Regions from separate parts of the Flavobacterium sp. GNP002 genome, predicted to be linked through region 2. Evidence: riboswitches for the same ligand, from Rfam matches in the RefSeq annotation. Region 2 holds a riboswitch; each other region holds the start of a gene.
The links. Region 2 has a riboswitch for S-adenosylmethionine ahead of ACXX80_RS12925 (Na+/H+ antiporter NhaC family protein). Riboswitches for the same ligand answer to the same signal wherever they lie in the genome.
Positions count from the first base shown of each region.

Region 1: another riboswitch for S-adenosylmethionine. It lies ahead of ACXX80_RS07375 (alpha/beta fold hydrolase); the one in region 2 lies ahead of ACXX80_RS12925 (Na+/H+ antiporter NhaC family protein).
Region 3: another riboswitch for S-adenosylmethionine. It lies ahead of ACXX80_RS07440 (homocysteine S-methyltransferase family protein); the one in region 2 lies ahead of ACXX80_RS12925 (Na+/H+ antiporter NhaC family protein).

Region 1 covers NZ_JBTGUW010000001.1:1,690,542-1,695,499, forward strand. Annotated here, with positions in the region: gene metK (methionine adenosyltransferase) at 1-246, opposite strand, end outside; gene ACXX80_RS07360 (O-acetylhomoserine aminocarboxypropyltransferase/cysteine synthase family protein) at 1,008-2,300, shown strand; gene ACXX80_RS07365 (hypothetical protein) at 2,497-2,679, opposite strand; gene ACXX80_RS07370 (hypothetical protein) at 2,824-3,033, shown strand; SAM riboswitch class I at 3,264-3,371, shown strand; gene ACXX80_RS07375 (alpha/beta fold hydrolase) at 3,450-4,412, shown strand; gene thrA (bifunctional aspartate kinase/homoserine dehydrogenase I) at 4,431-4,958, shown strand, end outside.
Region 2 covers NZ_JBTGUW010000001.1:2,981,018-2,985,975, reverse strand. Annotated here, with positions in the region: gene ACXX80_RS12935 (hypothetical protein) at 96-518, shown strand; gene ACXX80_RS12930 (cytochrome-c peroxidase) at 574-1,758, opposite strand; SAM-I-IV-variant riboswitch at 1,988-2,084, shown strand; gene ACXX80_RS12925 (Na+/H+ antiporter NhaC family protein) at 2,139-3,461, shown strand; gene fabG (3-oxoacyl-[acyl-carrier-protein] reductase) at 3,644-4,390, shown strand; gene ACXX80_RS12915 (hypothetical protein) at 4,492-4,958, shown strand, end outside.
Region 3 covers NZ_JBTGUW010000001.1:1,706,587-1,711,544, forward strand. Annotated here, with positions in the region: gene cobA (uroporphyrinogen-III C-methyltransferase) at 1-161, shown strand, start outside; gene ACXX80_RS07430 (precorrin-2 dehydrogenase/sirohydrochlorin ferrochelatase family protein) at 164-754, shown strand; gene ACXX80_RS07435 (NAD(P)/FAD-dependent oxidoreductase) at 865-1,917, shown strand; SAM riboswitch class I at 2,010-2,129, shown strand; gene ACXX80_RS07440 (homocysteine S-methyltransferase family protein) at 2,401-3,402, shown strand; gene metH (methionine synthase) at 3,486-4,958, shown strand, end outside.

The DNA.
Region 1 (4,958 bases), 1.3 Mb from region 2:
GTATTCGCTTTTCGTATAACCAATTTTTCTGATTACGTCACGAGCGATTTGTTGTACGTCTAAATAGGTATTTGATTTTACTTCACCAGCCAAAATTACCTGACCAGTTGTTACTAAAGTTTCGCAAGCTACTTTTGAGTCAGCATCAAATGCCAAAAAATTATCAATTAATGCATCCGAAATTTGATCTGCAATTTTGTCTGGATGTCCTTCGCTTACAGATTCTGACGTAAATAAATAGGCCATAATAATTATTATTTTAAAAATTAAGCGAGAAAAAATAATTGCTGAAAAGGACTAAAGAAGAGTTTCTGCTTTAGCATTTTTTCTACTGAAAAATTTTCAGTATTCATAATGAATTGATTTCATTATGAAGAGGTTGCAATCAGTTCAAATTTTTCCTCTTGTATTCGGGTGCAAATGTATGAAACCATTTTGAATTGCAAATTAATCTTTTGATTTTTTTAATTTAATTAAAAGATATTTAATAAGCCTACTTATCCCATAGAGTTTTGGAAATAATTTGATTTTTATTTGGTAGATTCAAAAATAGTGTGCAAATTTGTGTCATCAAATAAAGAAAAAATGAAATTATTTTTTACAAATATGTGTTGCATGATGCTGGAATTCTCCGCAGAGTAACCTATTGTATAGTTTTAAAATTTTAAAATATATAATAAAAGCCTCTGCTAACATCTGAGGCTTTTATACTTTATAACCAAAAAGAAAGTAAACTCAATTTCACCAAACTATAAAGGAAGTTGAAATAAAGTTAGTACAACTAAATGAATAAAATAAGAATAAATATAATGATGATAGATTGTACGATGCAAATGTGCATTCTAACAAGCTATTGCTAAAAGTAAAAGAGAAAATCTTTGTTATAGTTCAAACTATAAGTCCTTTTGGTAAGTCTTCCAAAAGGACTTTTTTTGTTCAAGAACATAAAAAAAGCATAAAATAAATGAAACATAAAATATAATTTACTAATATAAAACACTTAAAACATGAGCACACAAAAATTTGCAACAAACGCATTACACGCAGGACACGACGTTACAAAAAACGCTGGAACCAGAGCCGTTCCCATTTATCAAACCAGTTCGTATGTTTTCAATAACTCAGAACATGCCGCAAATCTTTTTGGTCTTGCGGAACCCGGATTTATCTATACCAGATTAAATAATCCTACCAATGACATTCTGGAACAACGATTGGCGACTTTAGAAGGCGGGATTGGAGCTGTTGTTACAGCATCAGGCACTGCTGCAATTACCACAGCATTATTAGTATTGTTAAAAGCGGGAGATCATATTGTGGCTTCTAACAGTTTATATGGTGGTACTTATAATTTACTAAATGTGACCTTACCACGATTAGGAATCACCACCACATTTGTAGATCCATCAGATCCGGATAATTTTAAAAAGGCTGTACAGGAAAATACCAGAGCATTATTTGTAGAATCTTTAGGGAATCCAAAATTAGATGTGTTGGATTTGAAAGCTATTTCGGCTGTGGCCAAAGCAGTGAAAGTGCCTTTTATAGTTGATAATACAGTAGCTACTCCTTATTTATTGAACCCAATTCAATACGGGGCGGATATTGTTATTCATTCTTTGACAAAATACATAACAGGTAACGGAACTTCTTTGGGTGGGGTTGTTATTGATGCAGGAAACTTTGATTGGACCAATGGGAAATTCCCGGAATTCACAGAACCTTCCGCGGGTTATCATGGTTTAATCTATCACGAAGCCCTTGGAAATGCGGCTTTCATTGCCAAAGTTCGTATTGAAGGTTTACGAGATTATGGCGCTGCTTTGAGTCCATTCAATGCGTTTCAGATTATTCAAGGACTGGAAACCTTGCCGATTCGAATTCAGAAACACAGCGAGAATGCTTTGGCTTTAGCCCAATGGCTGGAAAGTGAGGAGGAAGTGGCATGGGTAAATTATCCAGGATTGAAATCGAGTAAATATTATCTTTTAGGGCAACAGTATTTGCCAAAAGGACAAAGTGGCGTGGTTACTTTTGGATTAAAAGGTGGATTTGATGCAGCCAGAAAAGTAGCCGACGAGACTAAAATATTCTCACTTTTAGCAAATATTGGCGACACAAAATCGCTGATTATTCATCCAGCAAGTACCACACATCAACAATTGTCTGACCAGGAGCAAATTGCAACAGGAGTTTCTAAAGATTTAATCCGACTATCTGTTGGTTTGGAAGATATTGAAGATTTAAAAGAAGATTTGAAAGCTGTTTTTGAAAGCTTAAAAAAATCACAATTAGTATAATTTTTTTGTGTATCAAAACAAAACTGTTTATTTATAATGAAAGTTCAAAACCAGATTTTTTTTTAATTTTATTAGGATATTAAAAAAATAATTTGCAAATTTGATTATTCAAAATAAAGTAAAAATGAAATATAACAATTGTACAATGTTTAAAGTCGCACAGGAAAATTCCTGAGGGTCGCTTATTGCATAATTTTTAAATTATATAGTAAAAGCTTCCCAGATAACGGGAAGCTTTTTTTTTTGAATACAACCGAATAATTTCACGGAAATAATAGCATAAATGAATAACCTGAAAATCCAGAATACAAACAATTTTAAAGTCAAAAATATGATTTGCGCCAATGCCATTATGTGCATTCGTGTCTGTTGATTCCAAAAGTATAAGTTTATAGCACAACTTAAAACCCTTTTGGATACGTATCTAAAAGGGTTTTTTCATTCAGATTAGTTTGAAAGTATAGAAACTTTTCAGAAATCAAAAAATAATTAAAACAAAACTAACATCGTAAATTCAAATAGTATGAGCACATTAAAAAATTTCCCGAAGACATTACGGTTACTAAATGGCTTTAGTTTCAGAACCAAAACAAAAAAGGAAAACGATTCAAAAAATGAATTGACCAATCCAAGATTTGAAATATCAAAAAATGATCCTTTGGCGCAAAAAACAGTGCCGAGTTCATTACTGTTTCAAATGTATTCAAAAGAAAATGAAGAACTTTTTATTTAAAAAAGGGATAGTCATTTTAGCTTTTGAATCGCCGATAGTAAATCTCAAATTATGATTTCGACGAAAGATAAAACGATGCTATATTGTTTTTATCTTTTGTCGGGATGATGATTGTGTATGATTTTTTCAAGTCAATTTGCAATAAATCAATTAGAACCAATTTGATAAAAATTTGGTTGTTTAAAAAAATAGTAGTTAATTTGTACCTTTAAGTTCACAAACGTATTGAAATGTTATAAAGAAAGGCAGAGGGATTAGACCCGATGAAGCCTTAGCAACCCTTCGATTTATCGAAGAAGGTGCTGCATTCTACCACGCTCATCGTGGAAAGATAACACTAAGAATTTGTCTAGATAACTCCTAGCTTTCTTTCTAATATTTCCAGACACAAATCAAAAATCATAAAAGATTTGAAATTGGAAAATAAACCAACATCTATTACATTACAAAATTTTACCACCGAAAGTGGGGCTTTTTATGCTACCTTAAACTTAAGTTTTCAAGTTTTTGGACCAGCTTTACATACAGCTCCAATCGTTTTGGTAAATCATGCATTGACTGGAAATTCACAAGTTGTGGGAGACAAAGGTTGGTGGAATGATTTAATTGGTGAAAACAAAACCATCGATACCAATAAATATACAATACTGGCTTTTAATGTTCCGGGAAATGGTTTTGATGATGCTATCATTGAAAATTATTCGGATTTTAATACCAGAGATATTGCCAGAATTTTTATTAAAGGCATTCATTTTCTTAAAATAGAAAAGCTTTATGCCATTATTGGTGGTTCTGTTGGCGGAGGAATTGCTTGGGAATTGGTTGCATTGGAACCAAAAATCACACAACATTTAATTCCTATTGCAACTGATTGGAAATCGACAGACTGGTTAATTGCCAATTGCTTTTTGCAAGAGCAAATTCTCAAAAATTCTTCAAAACCTATTGAAGATGCTCGAATTCATGCCATGCTTTGCTACAGAACTCCCGAATCTTTTACTGCAAAATTCCAGAGAACTACTAATGAGGAGTTAGCCATTTTCAATGTAGAAAGCTGGCTGAGTCATCATGGTAAAAAGCTTCAAAAACGTTTTCAAATTTCATCATACAAAATGATGAATCAATTGTTGAAAACGATAGATATTACCAGAAACAGCAATTCATTCGCAGATGTGACATCAAAAATTGAAGCTGATATTCATATTATCGGAATCAATTCAGACTTGTTTTTTACGGCAAATGAAAATAGAGCCACTTACGAAGAATTAAAAAAATATAAAAATAATGTTACCTATCAGGAAATAGTTTCCATTCATGGACACGACGCTTTTTTGATAGAATACAAACAATTAGACAATTTGCTTCAGGATATATTCTAAGCCAAAAAACACAACACAATGAAAATATTAAAATTTGGAGGTAAATCGTTATCGAATGGCGACGGAATAAATAAAGTTATTGCGATTATTACCGATAAAGTAAATCAAGGAGAAGAAATTGCCATTGTAGTATCAGCAAGAGGAAATGCTACGGATGAATTGGAAGAAATTTTAAGTATTGCTTCTAAAAACGGAGATTACAAACCGCTTTTTGAGGATTTCAAAAAGTACCAACAAGACGATTATCAAGACGTAGATTTGTCTGAGGAATTCAATGTTCTAGAAAAATTATTTGAAGGCGTAAGTTTAATTGGCGATTACAGCAACAAAATTAAAGATCAGATTTTATCTAAAGGAGAATTGCTTTCTGCAAAATTACTGACGGCTATTTTGGTTGAAAATGGCATAAATGCCCGTTTTGCCGATACTCGAGAATTGATAAAAACTGATTCTAAATTTGGTGATGCGCAACCTTTGGAACAAATTTCGAAGAAAAATGTCATCAATTATTTCAAACAAAACAACGGAACAACCGTAAATATTGTT
Region 2 (4,958 bases):
AATAAGAATAAACATAAACGAATGGTTTCTAATGGACCTCACGATTTTGTGGGGTATTTTTTTGTCGAAGCCAATTCAAATTAAAATAAAATAATATGTACAAAGAGTTAAAAAATTTCAAAGTTACCAATCAGTTTTCATTTACTACAGAAGATAGTTTAGCAGAAGTTTGCAACGCATCAGAAGGTTCTGGAGTGTTTTTAGTGTATTCAATAGGTGATGAAAAAGAGCTAATTATGGTTGGTTCTACTGGAACTGTTCAAAATAATGGAACTTTGAAAATTAAAAATGGTGGTTTGAAAGATAAAATTGTTGAAGGACACCAATTTGCAAAAACAGGAAGAAAATATTCTTGGCCAGCACAAATGAAAATTGAAGATATCAGCACACTTGAAGTGGTTTGGTATGAAACATTTAATGATAAAACTAAAGTGATTCCAACATTCGTAGAAGGGCAAGTTTTACAAAACTTCCTTGACGAAAATGGAAGGTTGCCAAAATGGAATGTAGCTTTCTAAGTTCATTTTACTTAAAAATTAAAAGTCCCCAAATTTACATTTGGGGACTTTTTTGTTATTTAAAAGGAGTTGACCATTTTGAATCTACATAGACATTTGTTCCAGTTAACGTTTTTAGAAAGGCGATTAAAGCATCTACTTCTGTATCAGTTAAATTTAATTGTTGACCAAAACCATTTGGCCTCAACCTAGGATCGAGATTTGTATTTCCTGGAGCTAGGTTAATTGAACCATAATGGCCAAGAACATTTTGAAGCGTATTCAAATTAGCGGTATGCATAAAAGCACCATTGGTACTGCCATCTGCTTTTACTAAGTCTCTAAGTGAGGGTGATTTAGTATTTGTAATGTCAATTCCATTTCCGTTTAGTATTCCTATTACGCCATTATTTCTACTGTTAGGATCAATACTAAATTCTGGTGGTTGATGACAACCTGCACAACCAACCCCGCCAGCCGTTCTATTTCCTGTTGCGTCAAATACTGGTGGTGTTAAAAATAAGTTTTTACCCTGGTTTTCTTGTATAGTAAAATTTGGAAACTGCTGGTTATCATTCGCAACGAGTGCTCTGCCAACATCATATTTAGCATCGAATGATTGAATACTTCTTACAAATTGTGATAATGCCAGTTGAATTTTGTTTTCAGTTATATCGTCTGAGCCATAAGTAAACTTGAATAATTCTTTGTAATACCCAATATTTTGTAGTTTCGTAATTAATGAGGTAAAGTTACCATCACCTAGTGTACCACTAAATCCCATTTCAATATGATCTTGAATGGGTTGGGTGGTTTGATTTTCTAAAGTTGTTGTTCTTTCATCCCAAAAGAATTTATTTTCATTTGAAAATCTAGTATTTATTAATCGCATGGAGTGCCTGCTAGTGGTTCCATTTATGCCTGTGCTGGCCACGGCAACATCTCCAAAAGCATTTGCTTGTATGTGGCAAGAGGAGCAGGAGATGGTATTTTTTGATGATAAATTTTTATCATAAAACAAAACGCGGCCTAAAGTGGCGCCTTTATCTGTAATGGTATTCCCCGCAGTATTATCTTTAGTAATATAGGCAGGAATGGCTTGACTAGCATAATTATCAAGTTTGTTTATGTTTATTTTACCAGTAAATGTAGCTGTAACATTTGGATACGGATCAATAGCTAAATAATCACTAGAGTCGTCATTTTTACTACAGCTTGAAGCTAAAATTAAACAGAAAAATAATAAAATTTTGTTGCTCATAGTTATTTTATAAATGTTAATACCTTAGGAATTATACTTTTTATTTGGATATTTATTAGACTATGTTAATCAAAAATAGTTTAATTTGTAATAATATTTAATTTAACGACTCTTTTTTTTTAAGCAAATTGTTGATTTTACTACAAAGTTCCTGTTGCTAATTATTGTAAGTTATTTTAATTTTTTGAGTGTTTGTTTGAATATATCGTAAAATATTAATTACTTTTGCACCCGTTATCACGAATCCTGCAATAGGATAGCAACCTGCAACAACAAGCAAGGTGCTAAAACGATAAGCCAAATCCTTTGGAAAAAATGTTGTTTACATTCCCATATTTAGCTTTGTTTTTCGTCATAATTTTTAATTTAAAATTATTTTTATGACTTTATTTTCTAAAGAAAAAGGGAATGCCTTTGCTTTAATTCCTTTATTTGTTTTTATTTTTACTTTTTTGGGAGCGGGAATTATTTTGAATGATTTTTATGCTTTCCCATCTCCAGTAGCTGTTTTAGTTGGTATAATCGCCGCTTTTTTATTATTCAAATCCTCAACTGAGGATAAAGTTGAAACGTTAATCGCAGGTTGTGGCGAAAGTAAAATCATGACCATGTGTTTAATTTACTTGCTAGCTGGAGCGTTCGCAGTGGTAAGTAAAGCGATGGGCGGAGTTGACGCAGTTGTGAATCTTGGGATAAATACTATCGACGTTGCCTATTTTCCGTTAGGGATTTTCTTGATTGCTTCTTTTTTATCAACTGCTACAGGAACTTCAGTAGGTGCAATTGTAGCGATTGGTCCAATAGCTGTCGCATTAGCTGATAAAAGTGGTGCTTCATTACCGCTTATATCTGGCGCTTTATTAGGTGGTTCTATGCTTGGTGACAATCTTTCCATGATTTCTGATACTACTATTGCAGCAACGCAATCATTAGGATGTGATCTAAAAGACAAATTCAAAATTAACTTGTTCATTGCCTTTCCTGCTGCAGTTTTTACAATTCTGGTTTTCTTTTATCTTGGTTTAAACTCGGATATCGTGACCGTTGCCATTGCAAAAAGCGATTTTTCCTGGATTGCAATTGTACCTTACATTTTAGTAATCGTATTGGCAGTCGTGGGTGTTAATGTATTTTCAACATTGCTTATTGGTACATTATTAGCTGGTATTATTGGATACTTTAGTGGTTCGTTTACGTTGATGGAATTCACACAAAAGATATATGAAGGCTTTACTAGTATGACTGATATTTTCTTATTGTCAATGCTAACTGGAGGTTTAGCAGCTATGGTAGATAAAGCGGGTGGAATAACGTATTTATTAGTTCAAATTAGAAAAAGAATTAAAAGTAAAAAATCGGCTCAAGCGGGAATTGGCGCTATAGTAGGTTTTGCTAATTTAGCTATAGCGAATAATACGGTTTCTATTGTAATTACCGGACCGATTGCTAAAGAAATTAATGATGAGTACGAATTAAATCCTAAAAAAACGGCTGCAATTCTGGATATTTTTTCGTGTATAATTCAAGGGATTTTACCTTATGGCGCTCAAGTATTGCTTATATTGAGCTACGCTAACGGGAAATTAGATTTCTTTGACTTAATTAGTAATGCTTGGTATCATCTATTTCTACTAGTTTTTACATTAGTGGCTATTTACAGTTCGTTTTGGGATAAATGGACAAAGCGATTCTTTAATATTTAAGAACTGAATTTTGACTGTTATTGCTTTTGAATTTTTTTTAAAAAGGGAATTATTATATATTTGACGAGTGTAAGATAGCCCTGATAGTAGTGAAAATCCTTTTATGTAAGCGATAGCGGTCATAAAAGATTGAAACGGATAGCAGGAATAGCTCCAAATAAAATTTAAACTAATTTTTGAATATGAAATTACTAGAAGGAAAAGTTGCCATAATTACTGGTGCGAGTCGTGGAATTGGAAAAGGAATTGCGGAAGTTTTTGCAAAACACGGTGCAAATGTTGCCTTTACATATAGTTCATCTGTAGAATCTGCTTTGGCATTGGAAAACGAATTGAACGCTCTTGGAATTAAAGCCAAAGGATACCAATCGAATGCAGCCGATTTTAATGAAGCGCAAACTCTTGTAGACGCGGTTATAGCTGAATTTGGAACGGTTGATATTCTAATAAACAATGCCGGAATTACTAAAGACAACCTTTTGATGCGTATGTCTGAAGGCGATTTTGATCAAGTAATTGATGTTAACTTGAAATCGGTTTTTAATATGACCAAAGCCATTCAACGTACTTTCTTAAAACAACGTTCAGGTTCAATTATCAATATGAGTTCAGTTGTAGGAGTAAAAGGAAATGCTGGACAAACGAATTATGCAGCTTCTAAAGCGGGAGTTATTGGTTTTTCTAAATCTGTAGCATTGGAATTAGGATCACGTAATATTCGTTGTAATGTAATTGCTCCAGGATTTATAGAAACAGAAATGACGGCTAAATTAAACGAGGATGTTGTAAAAGGATGGAGAGACGGAATTCCGTTGAAACGTGGCGGAACGACTGAAGATGTTGCTAATGCGTGTCTTTTCTTCGCTTCCGATATGAGCGCTTATGTAACTGGACAGGTTATGAATGTTTGTGGGGGAATGCTTACTTAAAATTTAATTAAAAGATTGTAAAATTCAAAGATTTAAAGATTTTTGATCTACATAATTAATTTTTTAATCATTAAATCTTTCAATCTTTTAATAAAGAATAAATGACAACAAACACGATACTATTATTACTTCTTTCATTACTAATAGCTGGCGGATTGTCGTTTTTTCAATATATATACAAAGCCAAAAACAAATCGAAAGTCGGTTGGTTTTTGGCTTTTATGCGTTTTTTATCCATTTTTGGAATTTTATTGCTATTGATTAATCCAATAGTAACAAAAAATACGCTTGAAACGATAAAAACGCCTTTGCCCATTGTTGTTGATAATTCGAGTTCTATCTCTTTCTTGAATGCCAATGAAAAAGCATTAGAACTGTATAAAAGAATACAATCAAATTCAGATTTACAAGAAAAATTTGATGTGCAATCGTATCAGTTTTCGGATGATTTTGAACCTACTGAAACATTTGATTTTAACGGAACGCAAACTAATATTGATGTTGTAGCCAAAAATTTAAAAAGCATTTATAAAAACACAATCTATCCTACGGTTTTAATTACAGATGG
Region 3 (4,958 bases), 1.3 Mb from region 2:
CACAAGAAAAAATTGGAGTTGGAACGATTGACACAATCCAAGAAGTGGTAATAGAAAACAAATTAAGTTCACCAGCCATTATTGTGATTGGAGAAGTAGTCAAAGAAAGCAATAAATTGAAAGGGTTTTACGAAGAATTCATATCAAAAGAAATACAATAACATTGGAAAGGAACGAATTATATCCAATATTTTTAAAATTACACAACCTCAATGTACTTATTGTAGGTGGAGGAAATGTGGGTTTAGAAAAATTATCTTTCATGTTGAAATCGAGTCCGAATGCGAATGTTGAGGTAGTTGCCCCAAAGTTTTTACCAGAACTGGAAAGCTTGGCTGCAAAACATCCTTCGGTGCAATTAACCCATAAAAAGTTCAATCGCTGGATGCTTCGCAAACGCCACATGGTAATTGCCTGCACAGATGATTTAAAAGTAAATAAAAGAGTATACGATTTGTCCCGAAAAAGATTTCTGATTTGCAACATTGCTGATACACCGCCATTATGTGATTATTATTTGGGCGGAATTGTAACTAAAGGAAATGTTAAAATCGCTATTTCAACTAACGGAAAATCACCAACAACTGCCAAAAGATTACGGGAGTTTTTTGAAGAAATCATTCCGGACGATATCAATAAAATGGTCGAAAACCTGAATGAATATCGCAAAACGCTGAAAGGAAATTTCGAAGAAAAAGTTCAAAAGATGAATGAAATTACCGAGTCGTTGAAGAATAAAGAGCCAAGAGAATAGAATAAAGAGCAAAGAATTCGACTGATATTTATCATTTAAAATAGTAAAAATCAATCGTTAATTTGCAGTAAAATAGTTTAGCACAATTACATTATATAAAGAATAAAAAAATGGTTAAAACAGACATACTTATAATAGGAGCCGGACCAACAGGTTTATTTGCAGTTTTTGAAGCAGGATTGTTAAAACTGAAATGTCATATTTTAGATGCTTTGCCACAAGCAGGTGGACAATTATCTGAATTATACCCAAAAAAACCTATTTATGATATCCCGGGATTTCCGGAAGTATTAGCAGGAGATTTAGTAGATAATCTAATGGAACAAATCAAGCAATTCGAACCAGGTTTTACACTCGGAGAACGTGCTGAAACAATTGAAAAACAAGAAGACGGAAGTTTTATTGTGACTTCAAATAAAGGGAAAAGATTTCATGCGCCAGTAATTGCTATTGCTGGAGGATTAGGAAGTTTTGAACCAAGAAAACCATTAATCGAAGACATTGAATTTTACGAAGACAAAGGAATTAAATACTTTATTAAAAACCCGGAAAAATTCAGAGACAAAAGAGTAGTGATTGCCGGAGGAGGAGATTCTGCTTTGGACTGGAGTATTTTCTTGTCGAATGTTGCTTCTGAGGTAACTTTGATTCACCGTAGAAACGAATTTAGAGGCGCTTTAGACTCTGTAGAAAAAGTACAGGAATTGAAGAACTCAGGAAAAATAAAAATGATTACACCGGCAGAAGTAGTTGGTTTAAACGGTGCCGAGCATTTAGAATCAATTGATATTGAAGAAAATGGAGCGCACAGAACTATTGCTACGGATTATTTTATTCCGCTTTTTGGATTAACACCAAAATTAGGTCCTATTGGAGACTGGGGATTAGACATTGAAAAAAATGCCATCAAAGTAAATAATGCTTTGGATTACCAAACGAACATTCCAGGAATTTTTGCCATTGGTGACGTAAATACCTATCCAGGGAAACTAAAATTAATTCTTTGTGGATTCCACGAAGCCACATTAATGTGTCAGGCAGCCTACCAAATCATCAATCCAGGTAAGAAATATGTATTGAAATATACTACAGTTTCAGGTGTTGACGGATTTGACGGAACTCGTAAAGAAGCTCCAAAAGCCGTGGTGAAAGCCATAGTTTAACAACTTAGTACAAACTAGTTAAAAAATATAGCGCTAATACTTGCAAGTATTAGCGCTATGTCTTTACTTTGCACTGTTCATATATTTATTGAAAGTTATCACGAAAGGCGGAGGGAAAGACCCAATGAAACCTTAGCAACCCTTTATCTTTAAAGAAGGTGCTACATTCTACTTTATGCTGAACCAGTTTCAGTATCTAAGATAGATAACACACGAATACTCACTTAGTATTTCTCAAACCTTTTCTTGACAACATATCGATATTTAGCCTACTGAATTAATTTCAGTATCAGGAGCGAACAATTGGCGTTTTTTTGCCAATACCGTTCCCGCTTTCCGTTGCAATCTTTTACTTTTTTAACAAAAAAAGTAAAAGGATTTTCACTGTAATCGGGGCTAAAGAGCTTAAATAGTGAACTTTTGTAATTATTAATCAAAAGTGTGAATCCGATACTTATCGAGATTTACAAGAAATAAAAAGAAATGTCAAGTATTCAAGAAGCCATTAAAAAAAACATACTCATACTCGATGGAGCTATGGGAACCATGTTGCAACGCTACAATTTTTCTGAAGAAGATTTTCGAGGAGAACGTTTCAAAGATTTTCCGCATTCCTTAAAAGGGAATAACGATTTATTGTCACTAACGCAACCACAAGCTATCAAAGCAGTTCACGCAGCTTATTTTGAAGCAGGAGCTGATATTGTAGAAACCAATACGTTCTCAGGAACGACTATCGGAATGGCAGATTACCATCTTGAAGATTTGGTGTATGAACTCAACTACGAATCGGCACGAATTGCCCGTGAAGTAGCCGATGAATTCACAGCCAAAAATCCAGACAAACCTCGTTTTGTAGCCGGGTCAATAGGACCAACAAACAGAACGGCAAGCATGTCACCAGATGTAAATGATCCGGGATACAGAGCCGTAACTTTCGATGATTTGCGCATTGCTTACAAACAACAAGTTGAAGCTTTGATTGACGGAGGAAGTGATTTGTTGTTAGTAGAAACTATTTTCGACACGTTAAATGCTAAAGCAGCACTTTTTGCTATTGAAGAAGTAAAAGACGAACGCAATATTGATATTCCAATCATGGTTTCAGGAACCATTACGGATGCTTCAGGAAGAACACTTTCAGGGCAAACCGTAGAAGCTTTTTTAGTTTCGGTTTCTCACATTCCATTGCTAAGTGTTGGTTTCAATTGTGCCTTGGGAGCTGATTTGTTGAAGCCTTATTTGCAAACTTTATCACAAAACACTTCGTTCAATGTGTCGGCGCATCCTAATGCAGGATTGCCAAATGCTTTTGGAGAGTACGATGAAACACCAGAGCAAATGCAAGCTTTCATCAAAGAATATTTAGACGATAATTTAGTCAATATCATAGGTGGTTGTTGCGGAACAACGCCAGAACATATCAAGTTGATTGCTGATATTGCGAAGGATTATAAACCAAGAGTATCAACAGCAACGATGTAAACGTAAAGATGCGCTTTACCGCGTCTGAATTATAGCCACGAATTCATTGTAATTATTGGGTTTGAGGCACAAAAAAATAAAAAATGGCACAAGCAGAAACTAGAAAAAACCTTGTATTATCGGGATTAGAGCCTTTAATCATTACGCCGGAAAGCGTTTTTGTGAATATTGGTGAACGAACGAATGTTACAGGTTCTAGAAAATTCCTTCGATTAATCAAGGAAGAAAAATACGAAGAAGCACTCAGTATTGCTAAAGAGCAAGTAGAAGGTGGCGCACAAATCATCGATATTAATATGGATGAAGGAATGCTGGATGGTGAATATGCCATGACAAAATTCCTGAATTTAATTGCTGCCGAACCAGATATTTCCAGAGTGCCAATCATGATTGACAGCTCGAAATGGGATATTATAGAAGCAGGATTAAAAGTAGTTCAAGGAAAGAGTGTCGTAAACTCTATTTCTTTAAAGGAAGGAGAAGAACAATTTATTCATCACGCTAAATTGATTAAGCGTTATGGAGCTGCGGCTATTATTATGGCTTTTGATGAGGTAGGTCAAGCTGACAATTACGAACGCCGAATAGAAATTTGCCAGCGTTCGTATGATATTTTGGTAAACAAAGTTGGTTTTCCTCCGCAAGACATCATTTTCGATTTAAATATATTCCCAGTGGCAACTGGAATGGAAGAACACCGCTTGAACGCATTGGATTTCTTTAGAGGAACCAAATGGGTTCGAGAAAATTTGCCTCATGCACACATTAGTGGTGGAGTAAGTAATGTTTCGTTTTCGTTTAGAGGAAATGATACCGTTCGGGAAGCGATGCACTCCGTTTTCTTGTACCACGCTATTCAAAACGGAATGACGATGGGAATAGTAAATCCTGAGATGCTTTCTATTTACGACGAAATTCCAAAGGATTTATTAGAACACGTTGAGGATGTAATCCTAAACCGTCGTGATGATGCAACCGAAAGATTATTGGATTTTGCAGAGAATGTAAAAGGAGATGTAAAGAATAATGAAAAAGCAGTTCAAGAATGGCGTTCGGGAACCGTTCAAGAACGAATTACCCACTCACTTGTAAAAGGGGTCGATGCCTTTATAGAACTAGATGTTGAAGAAGCACGATTGGCAGCTACAAAACCTATTGAAGTTATCGAAATTAACTTGATGACAGGAATGAATGTTGTAGGTGATTTGTTTGGTTCCGGTAAAATGTTTTTGCCACAAGTAGTGAAATCAGCGCGGGTAATGAAAAAAGCGGTGGCCTATTTGTTGCCTTACATTGAAGCTAGCAAACAAGCGGGTGACAAAAAAGGAAATGGAAAAATCCTGATGGCAACTGTAAAAGGCGATGTACACGATATTGGTAAAAATATTGTTAGCGTGGTGCTGGCCTGTAATAATTATGAGATAGTAGATTTGGGCGTAATGGTACCACCTGAAAAAATTATTGCAGCTGCTATTGAGCACAACGTAGATATTATTGGATTAAGCGGATTAATCACGCCATCACTTGATGAAATGGTTTATCTCGCCAAAGAATTA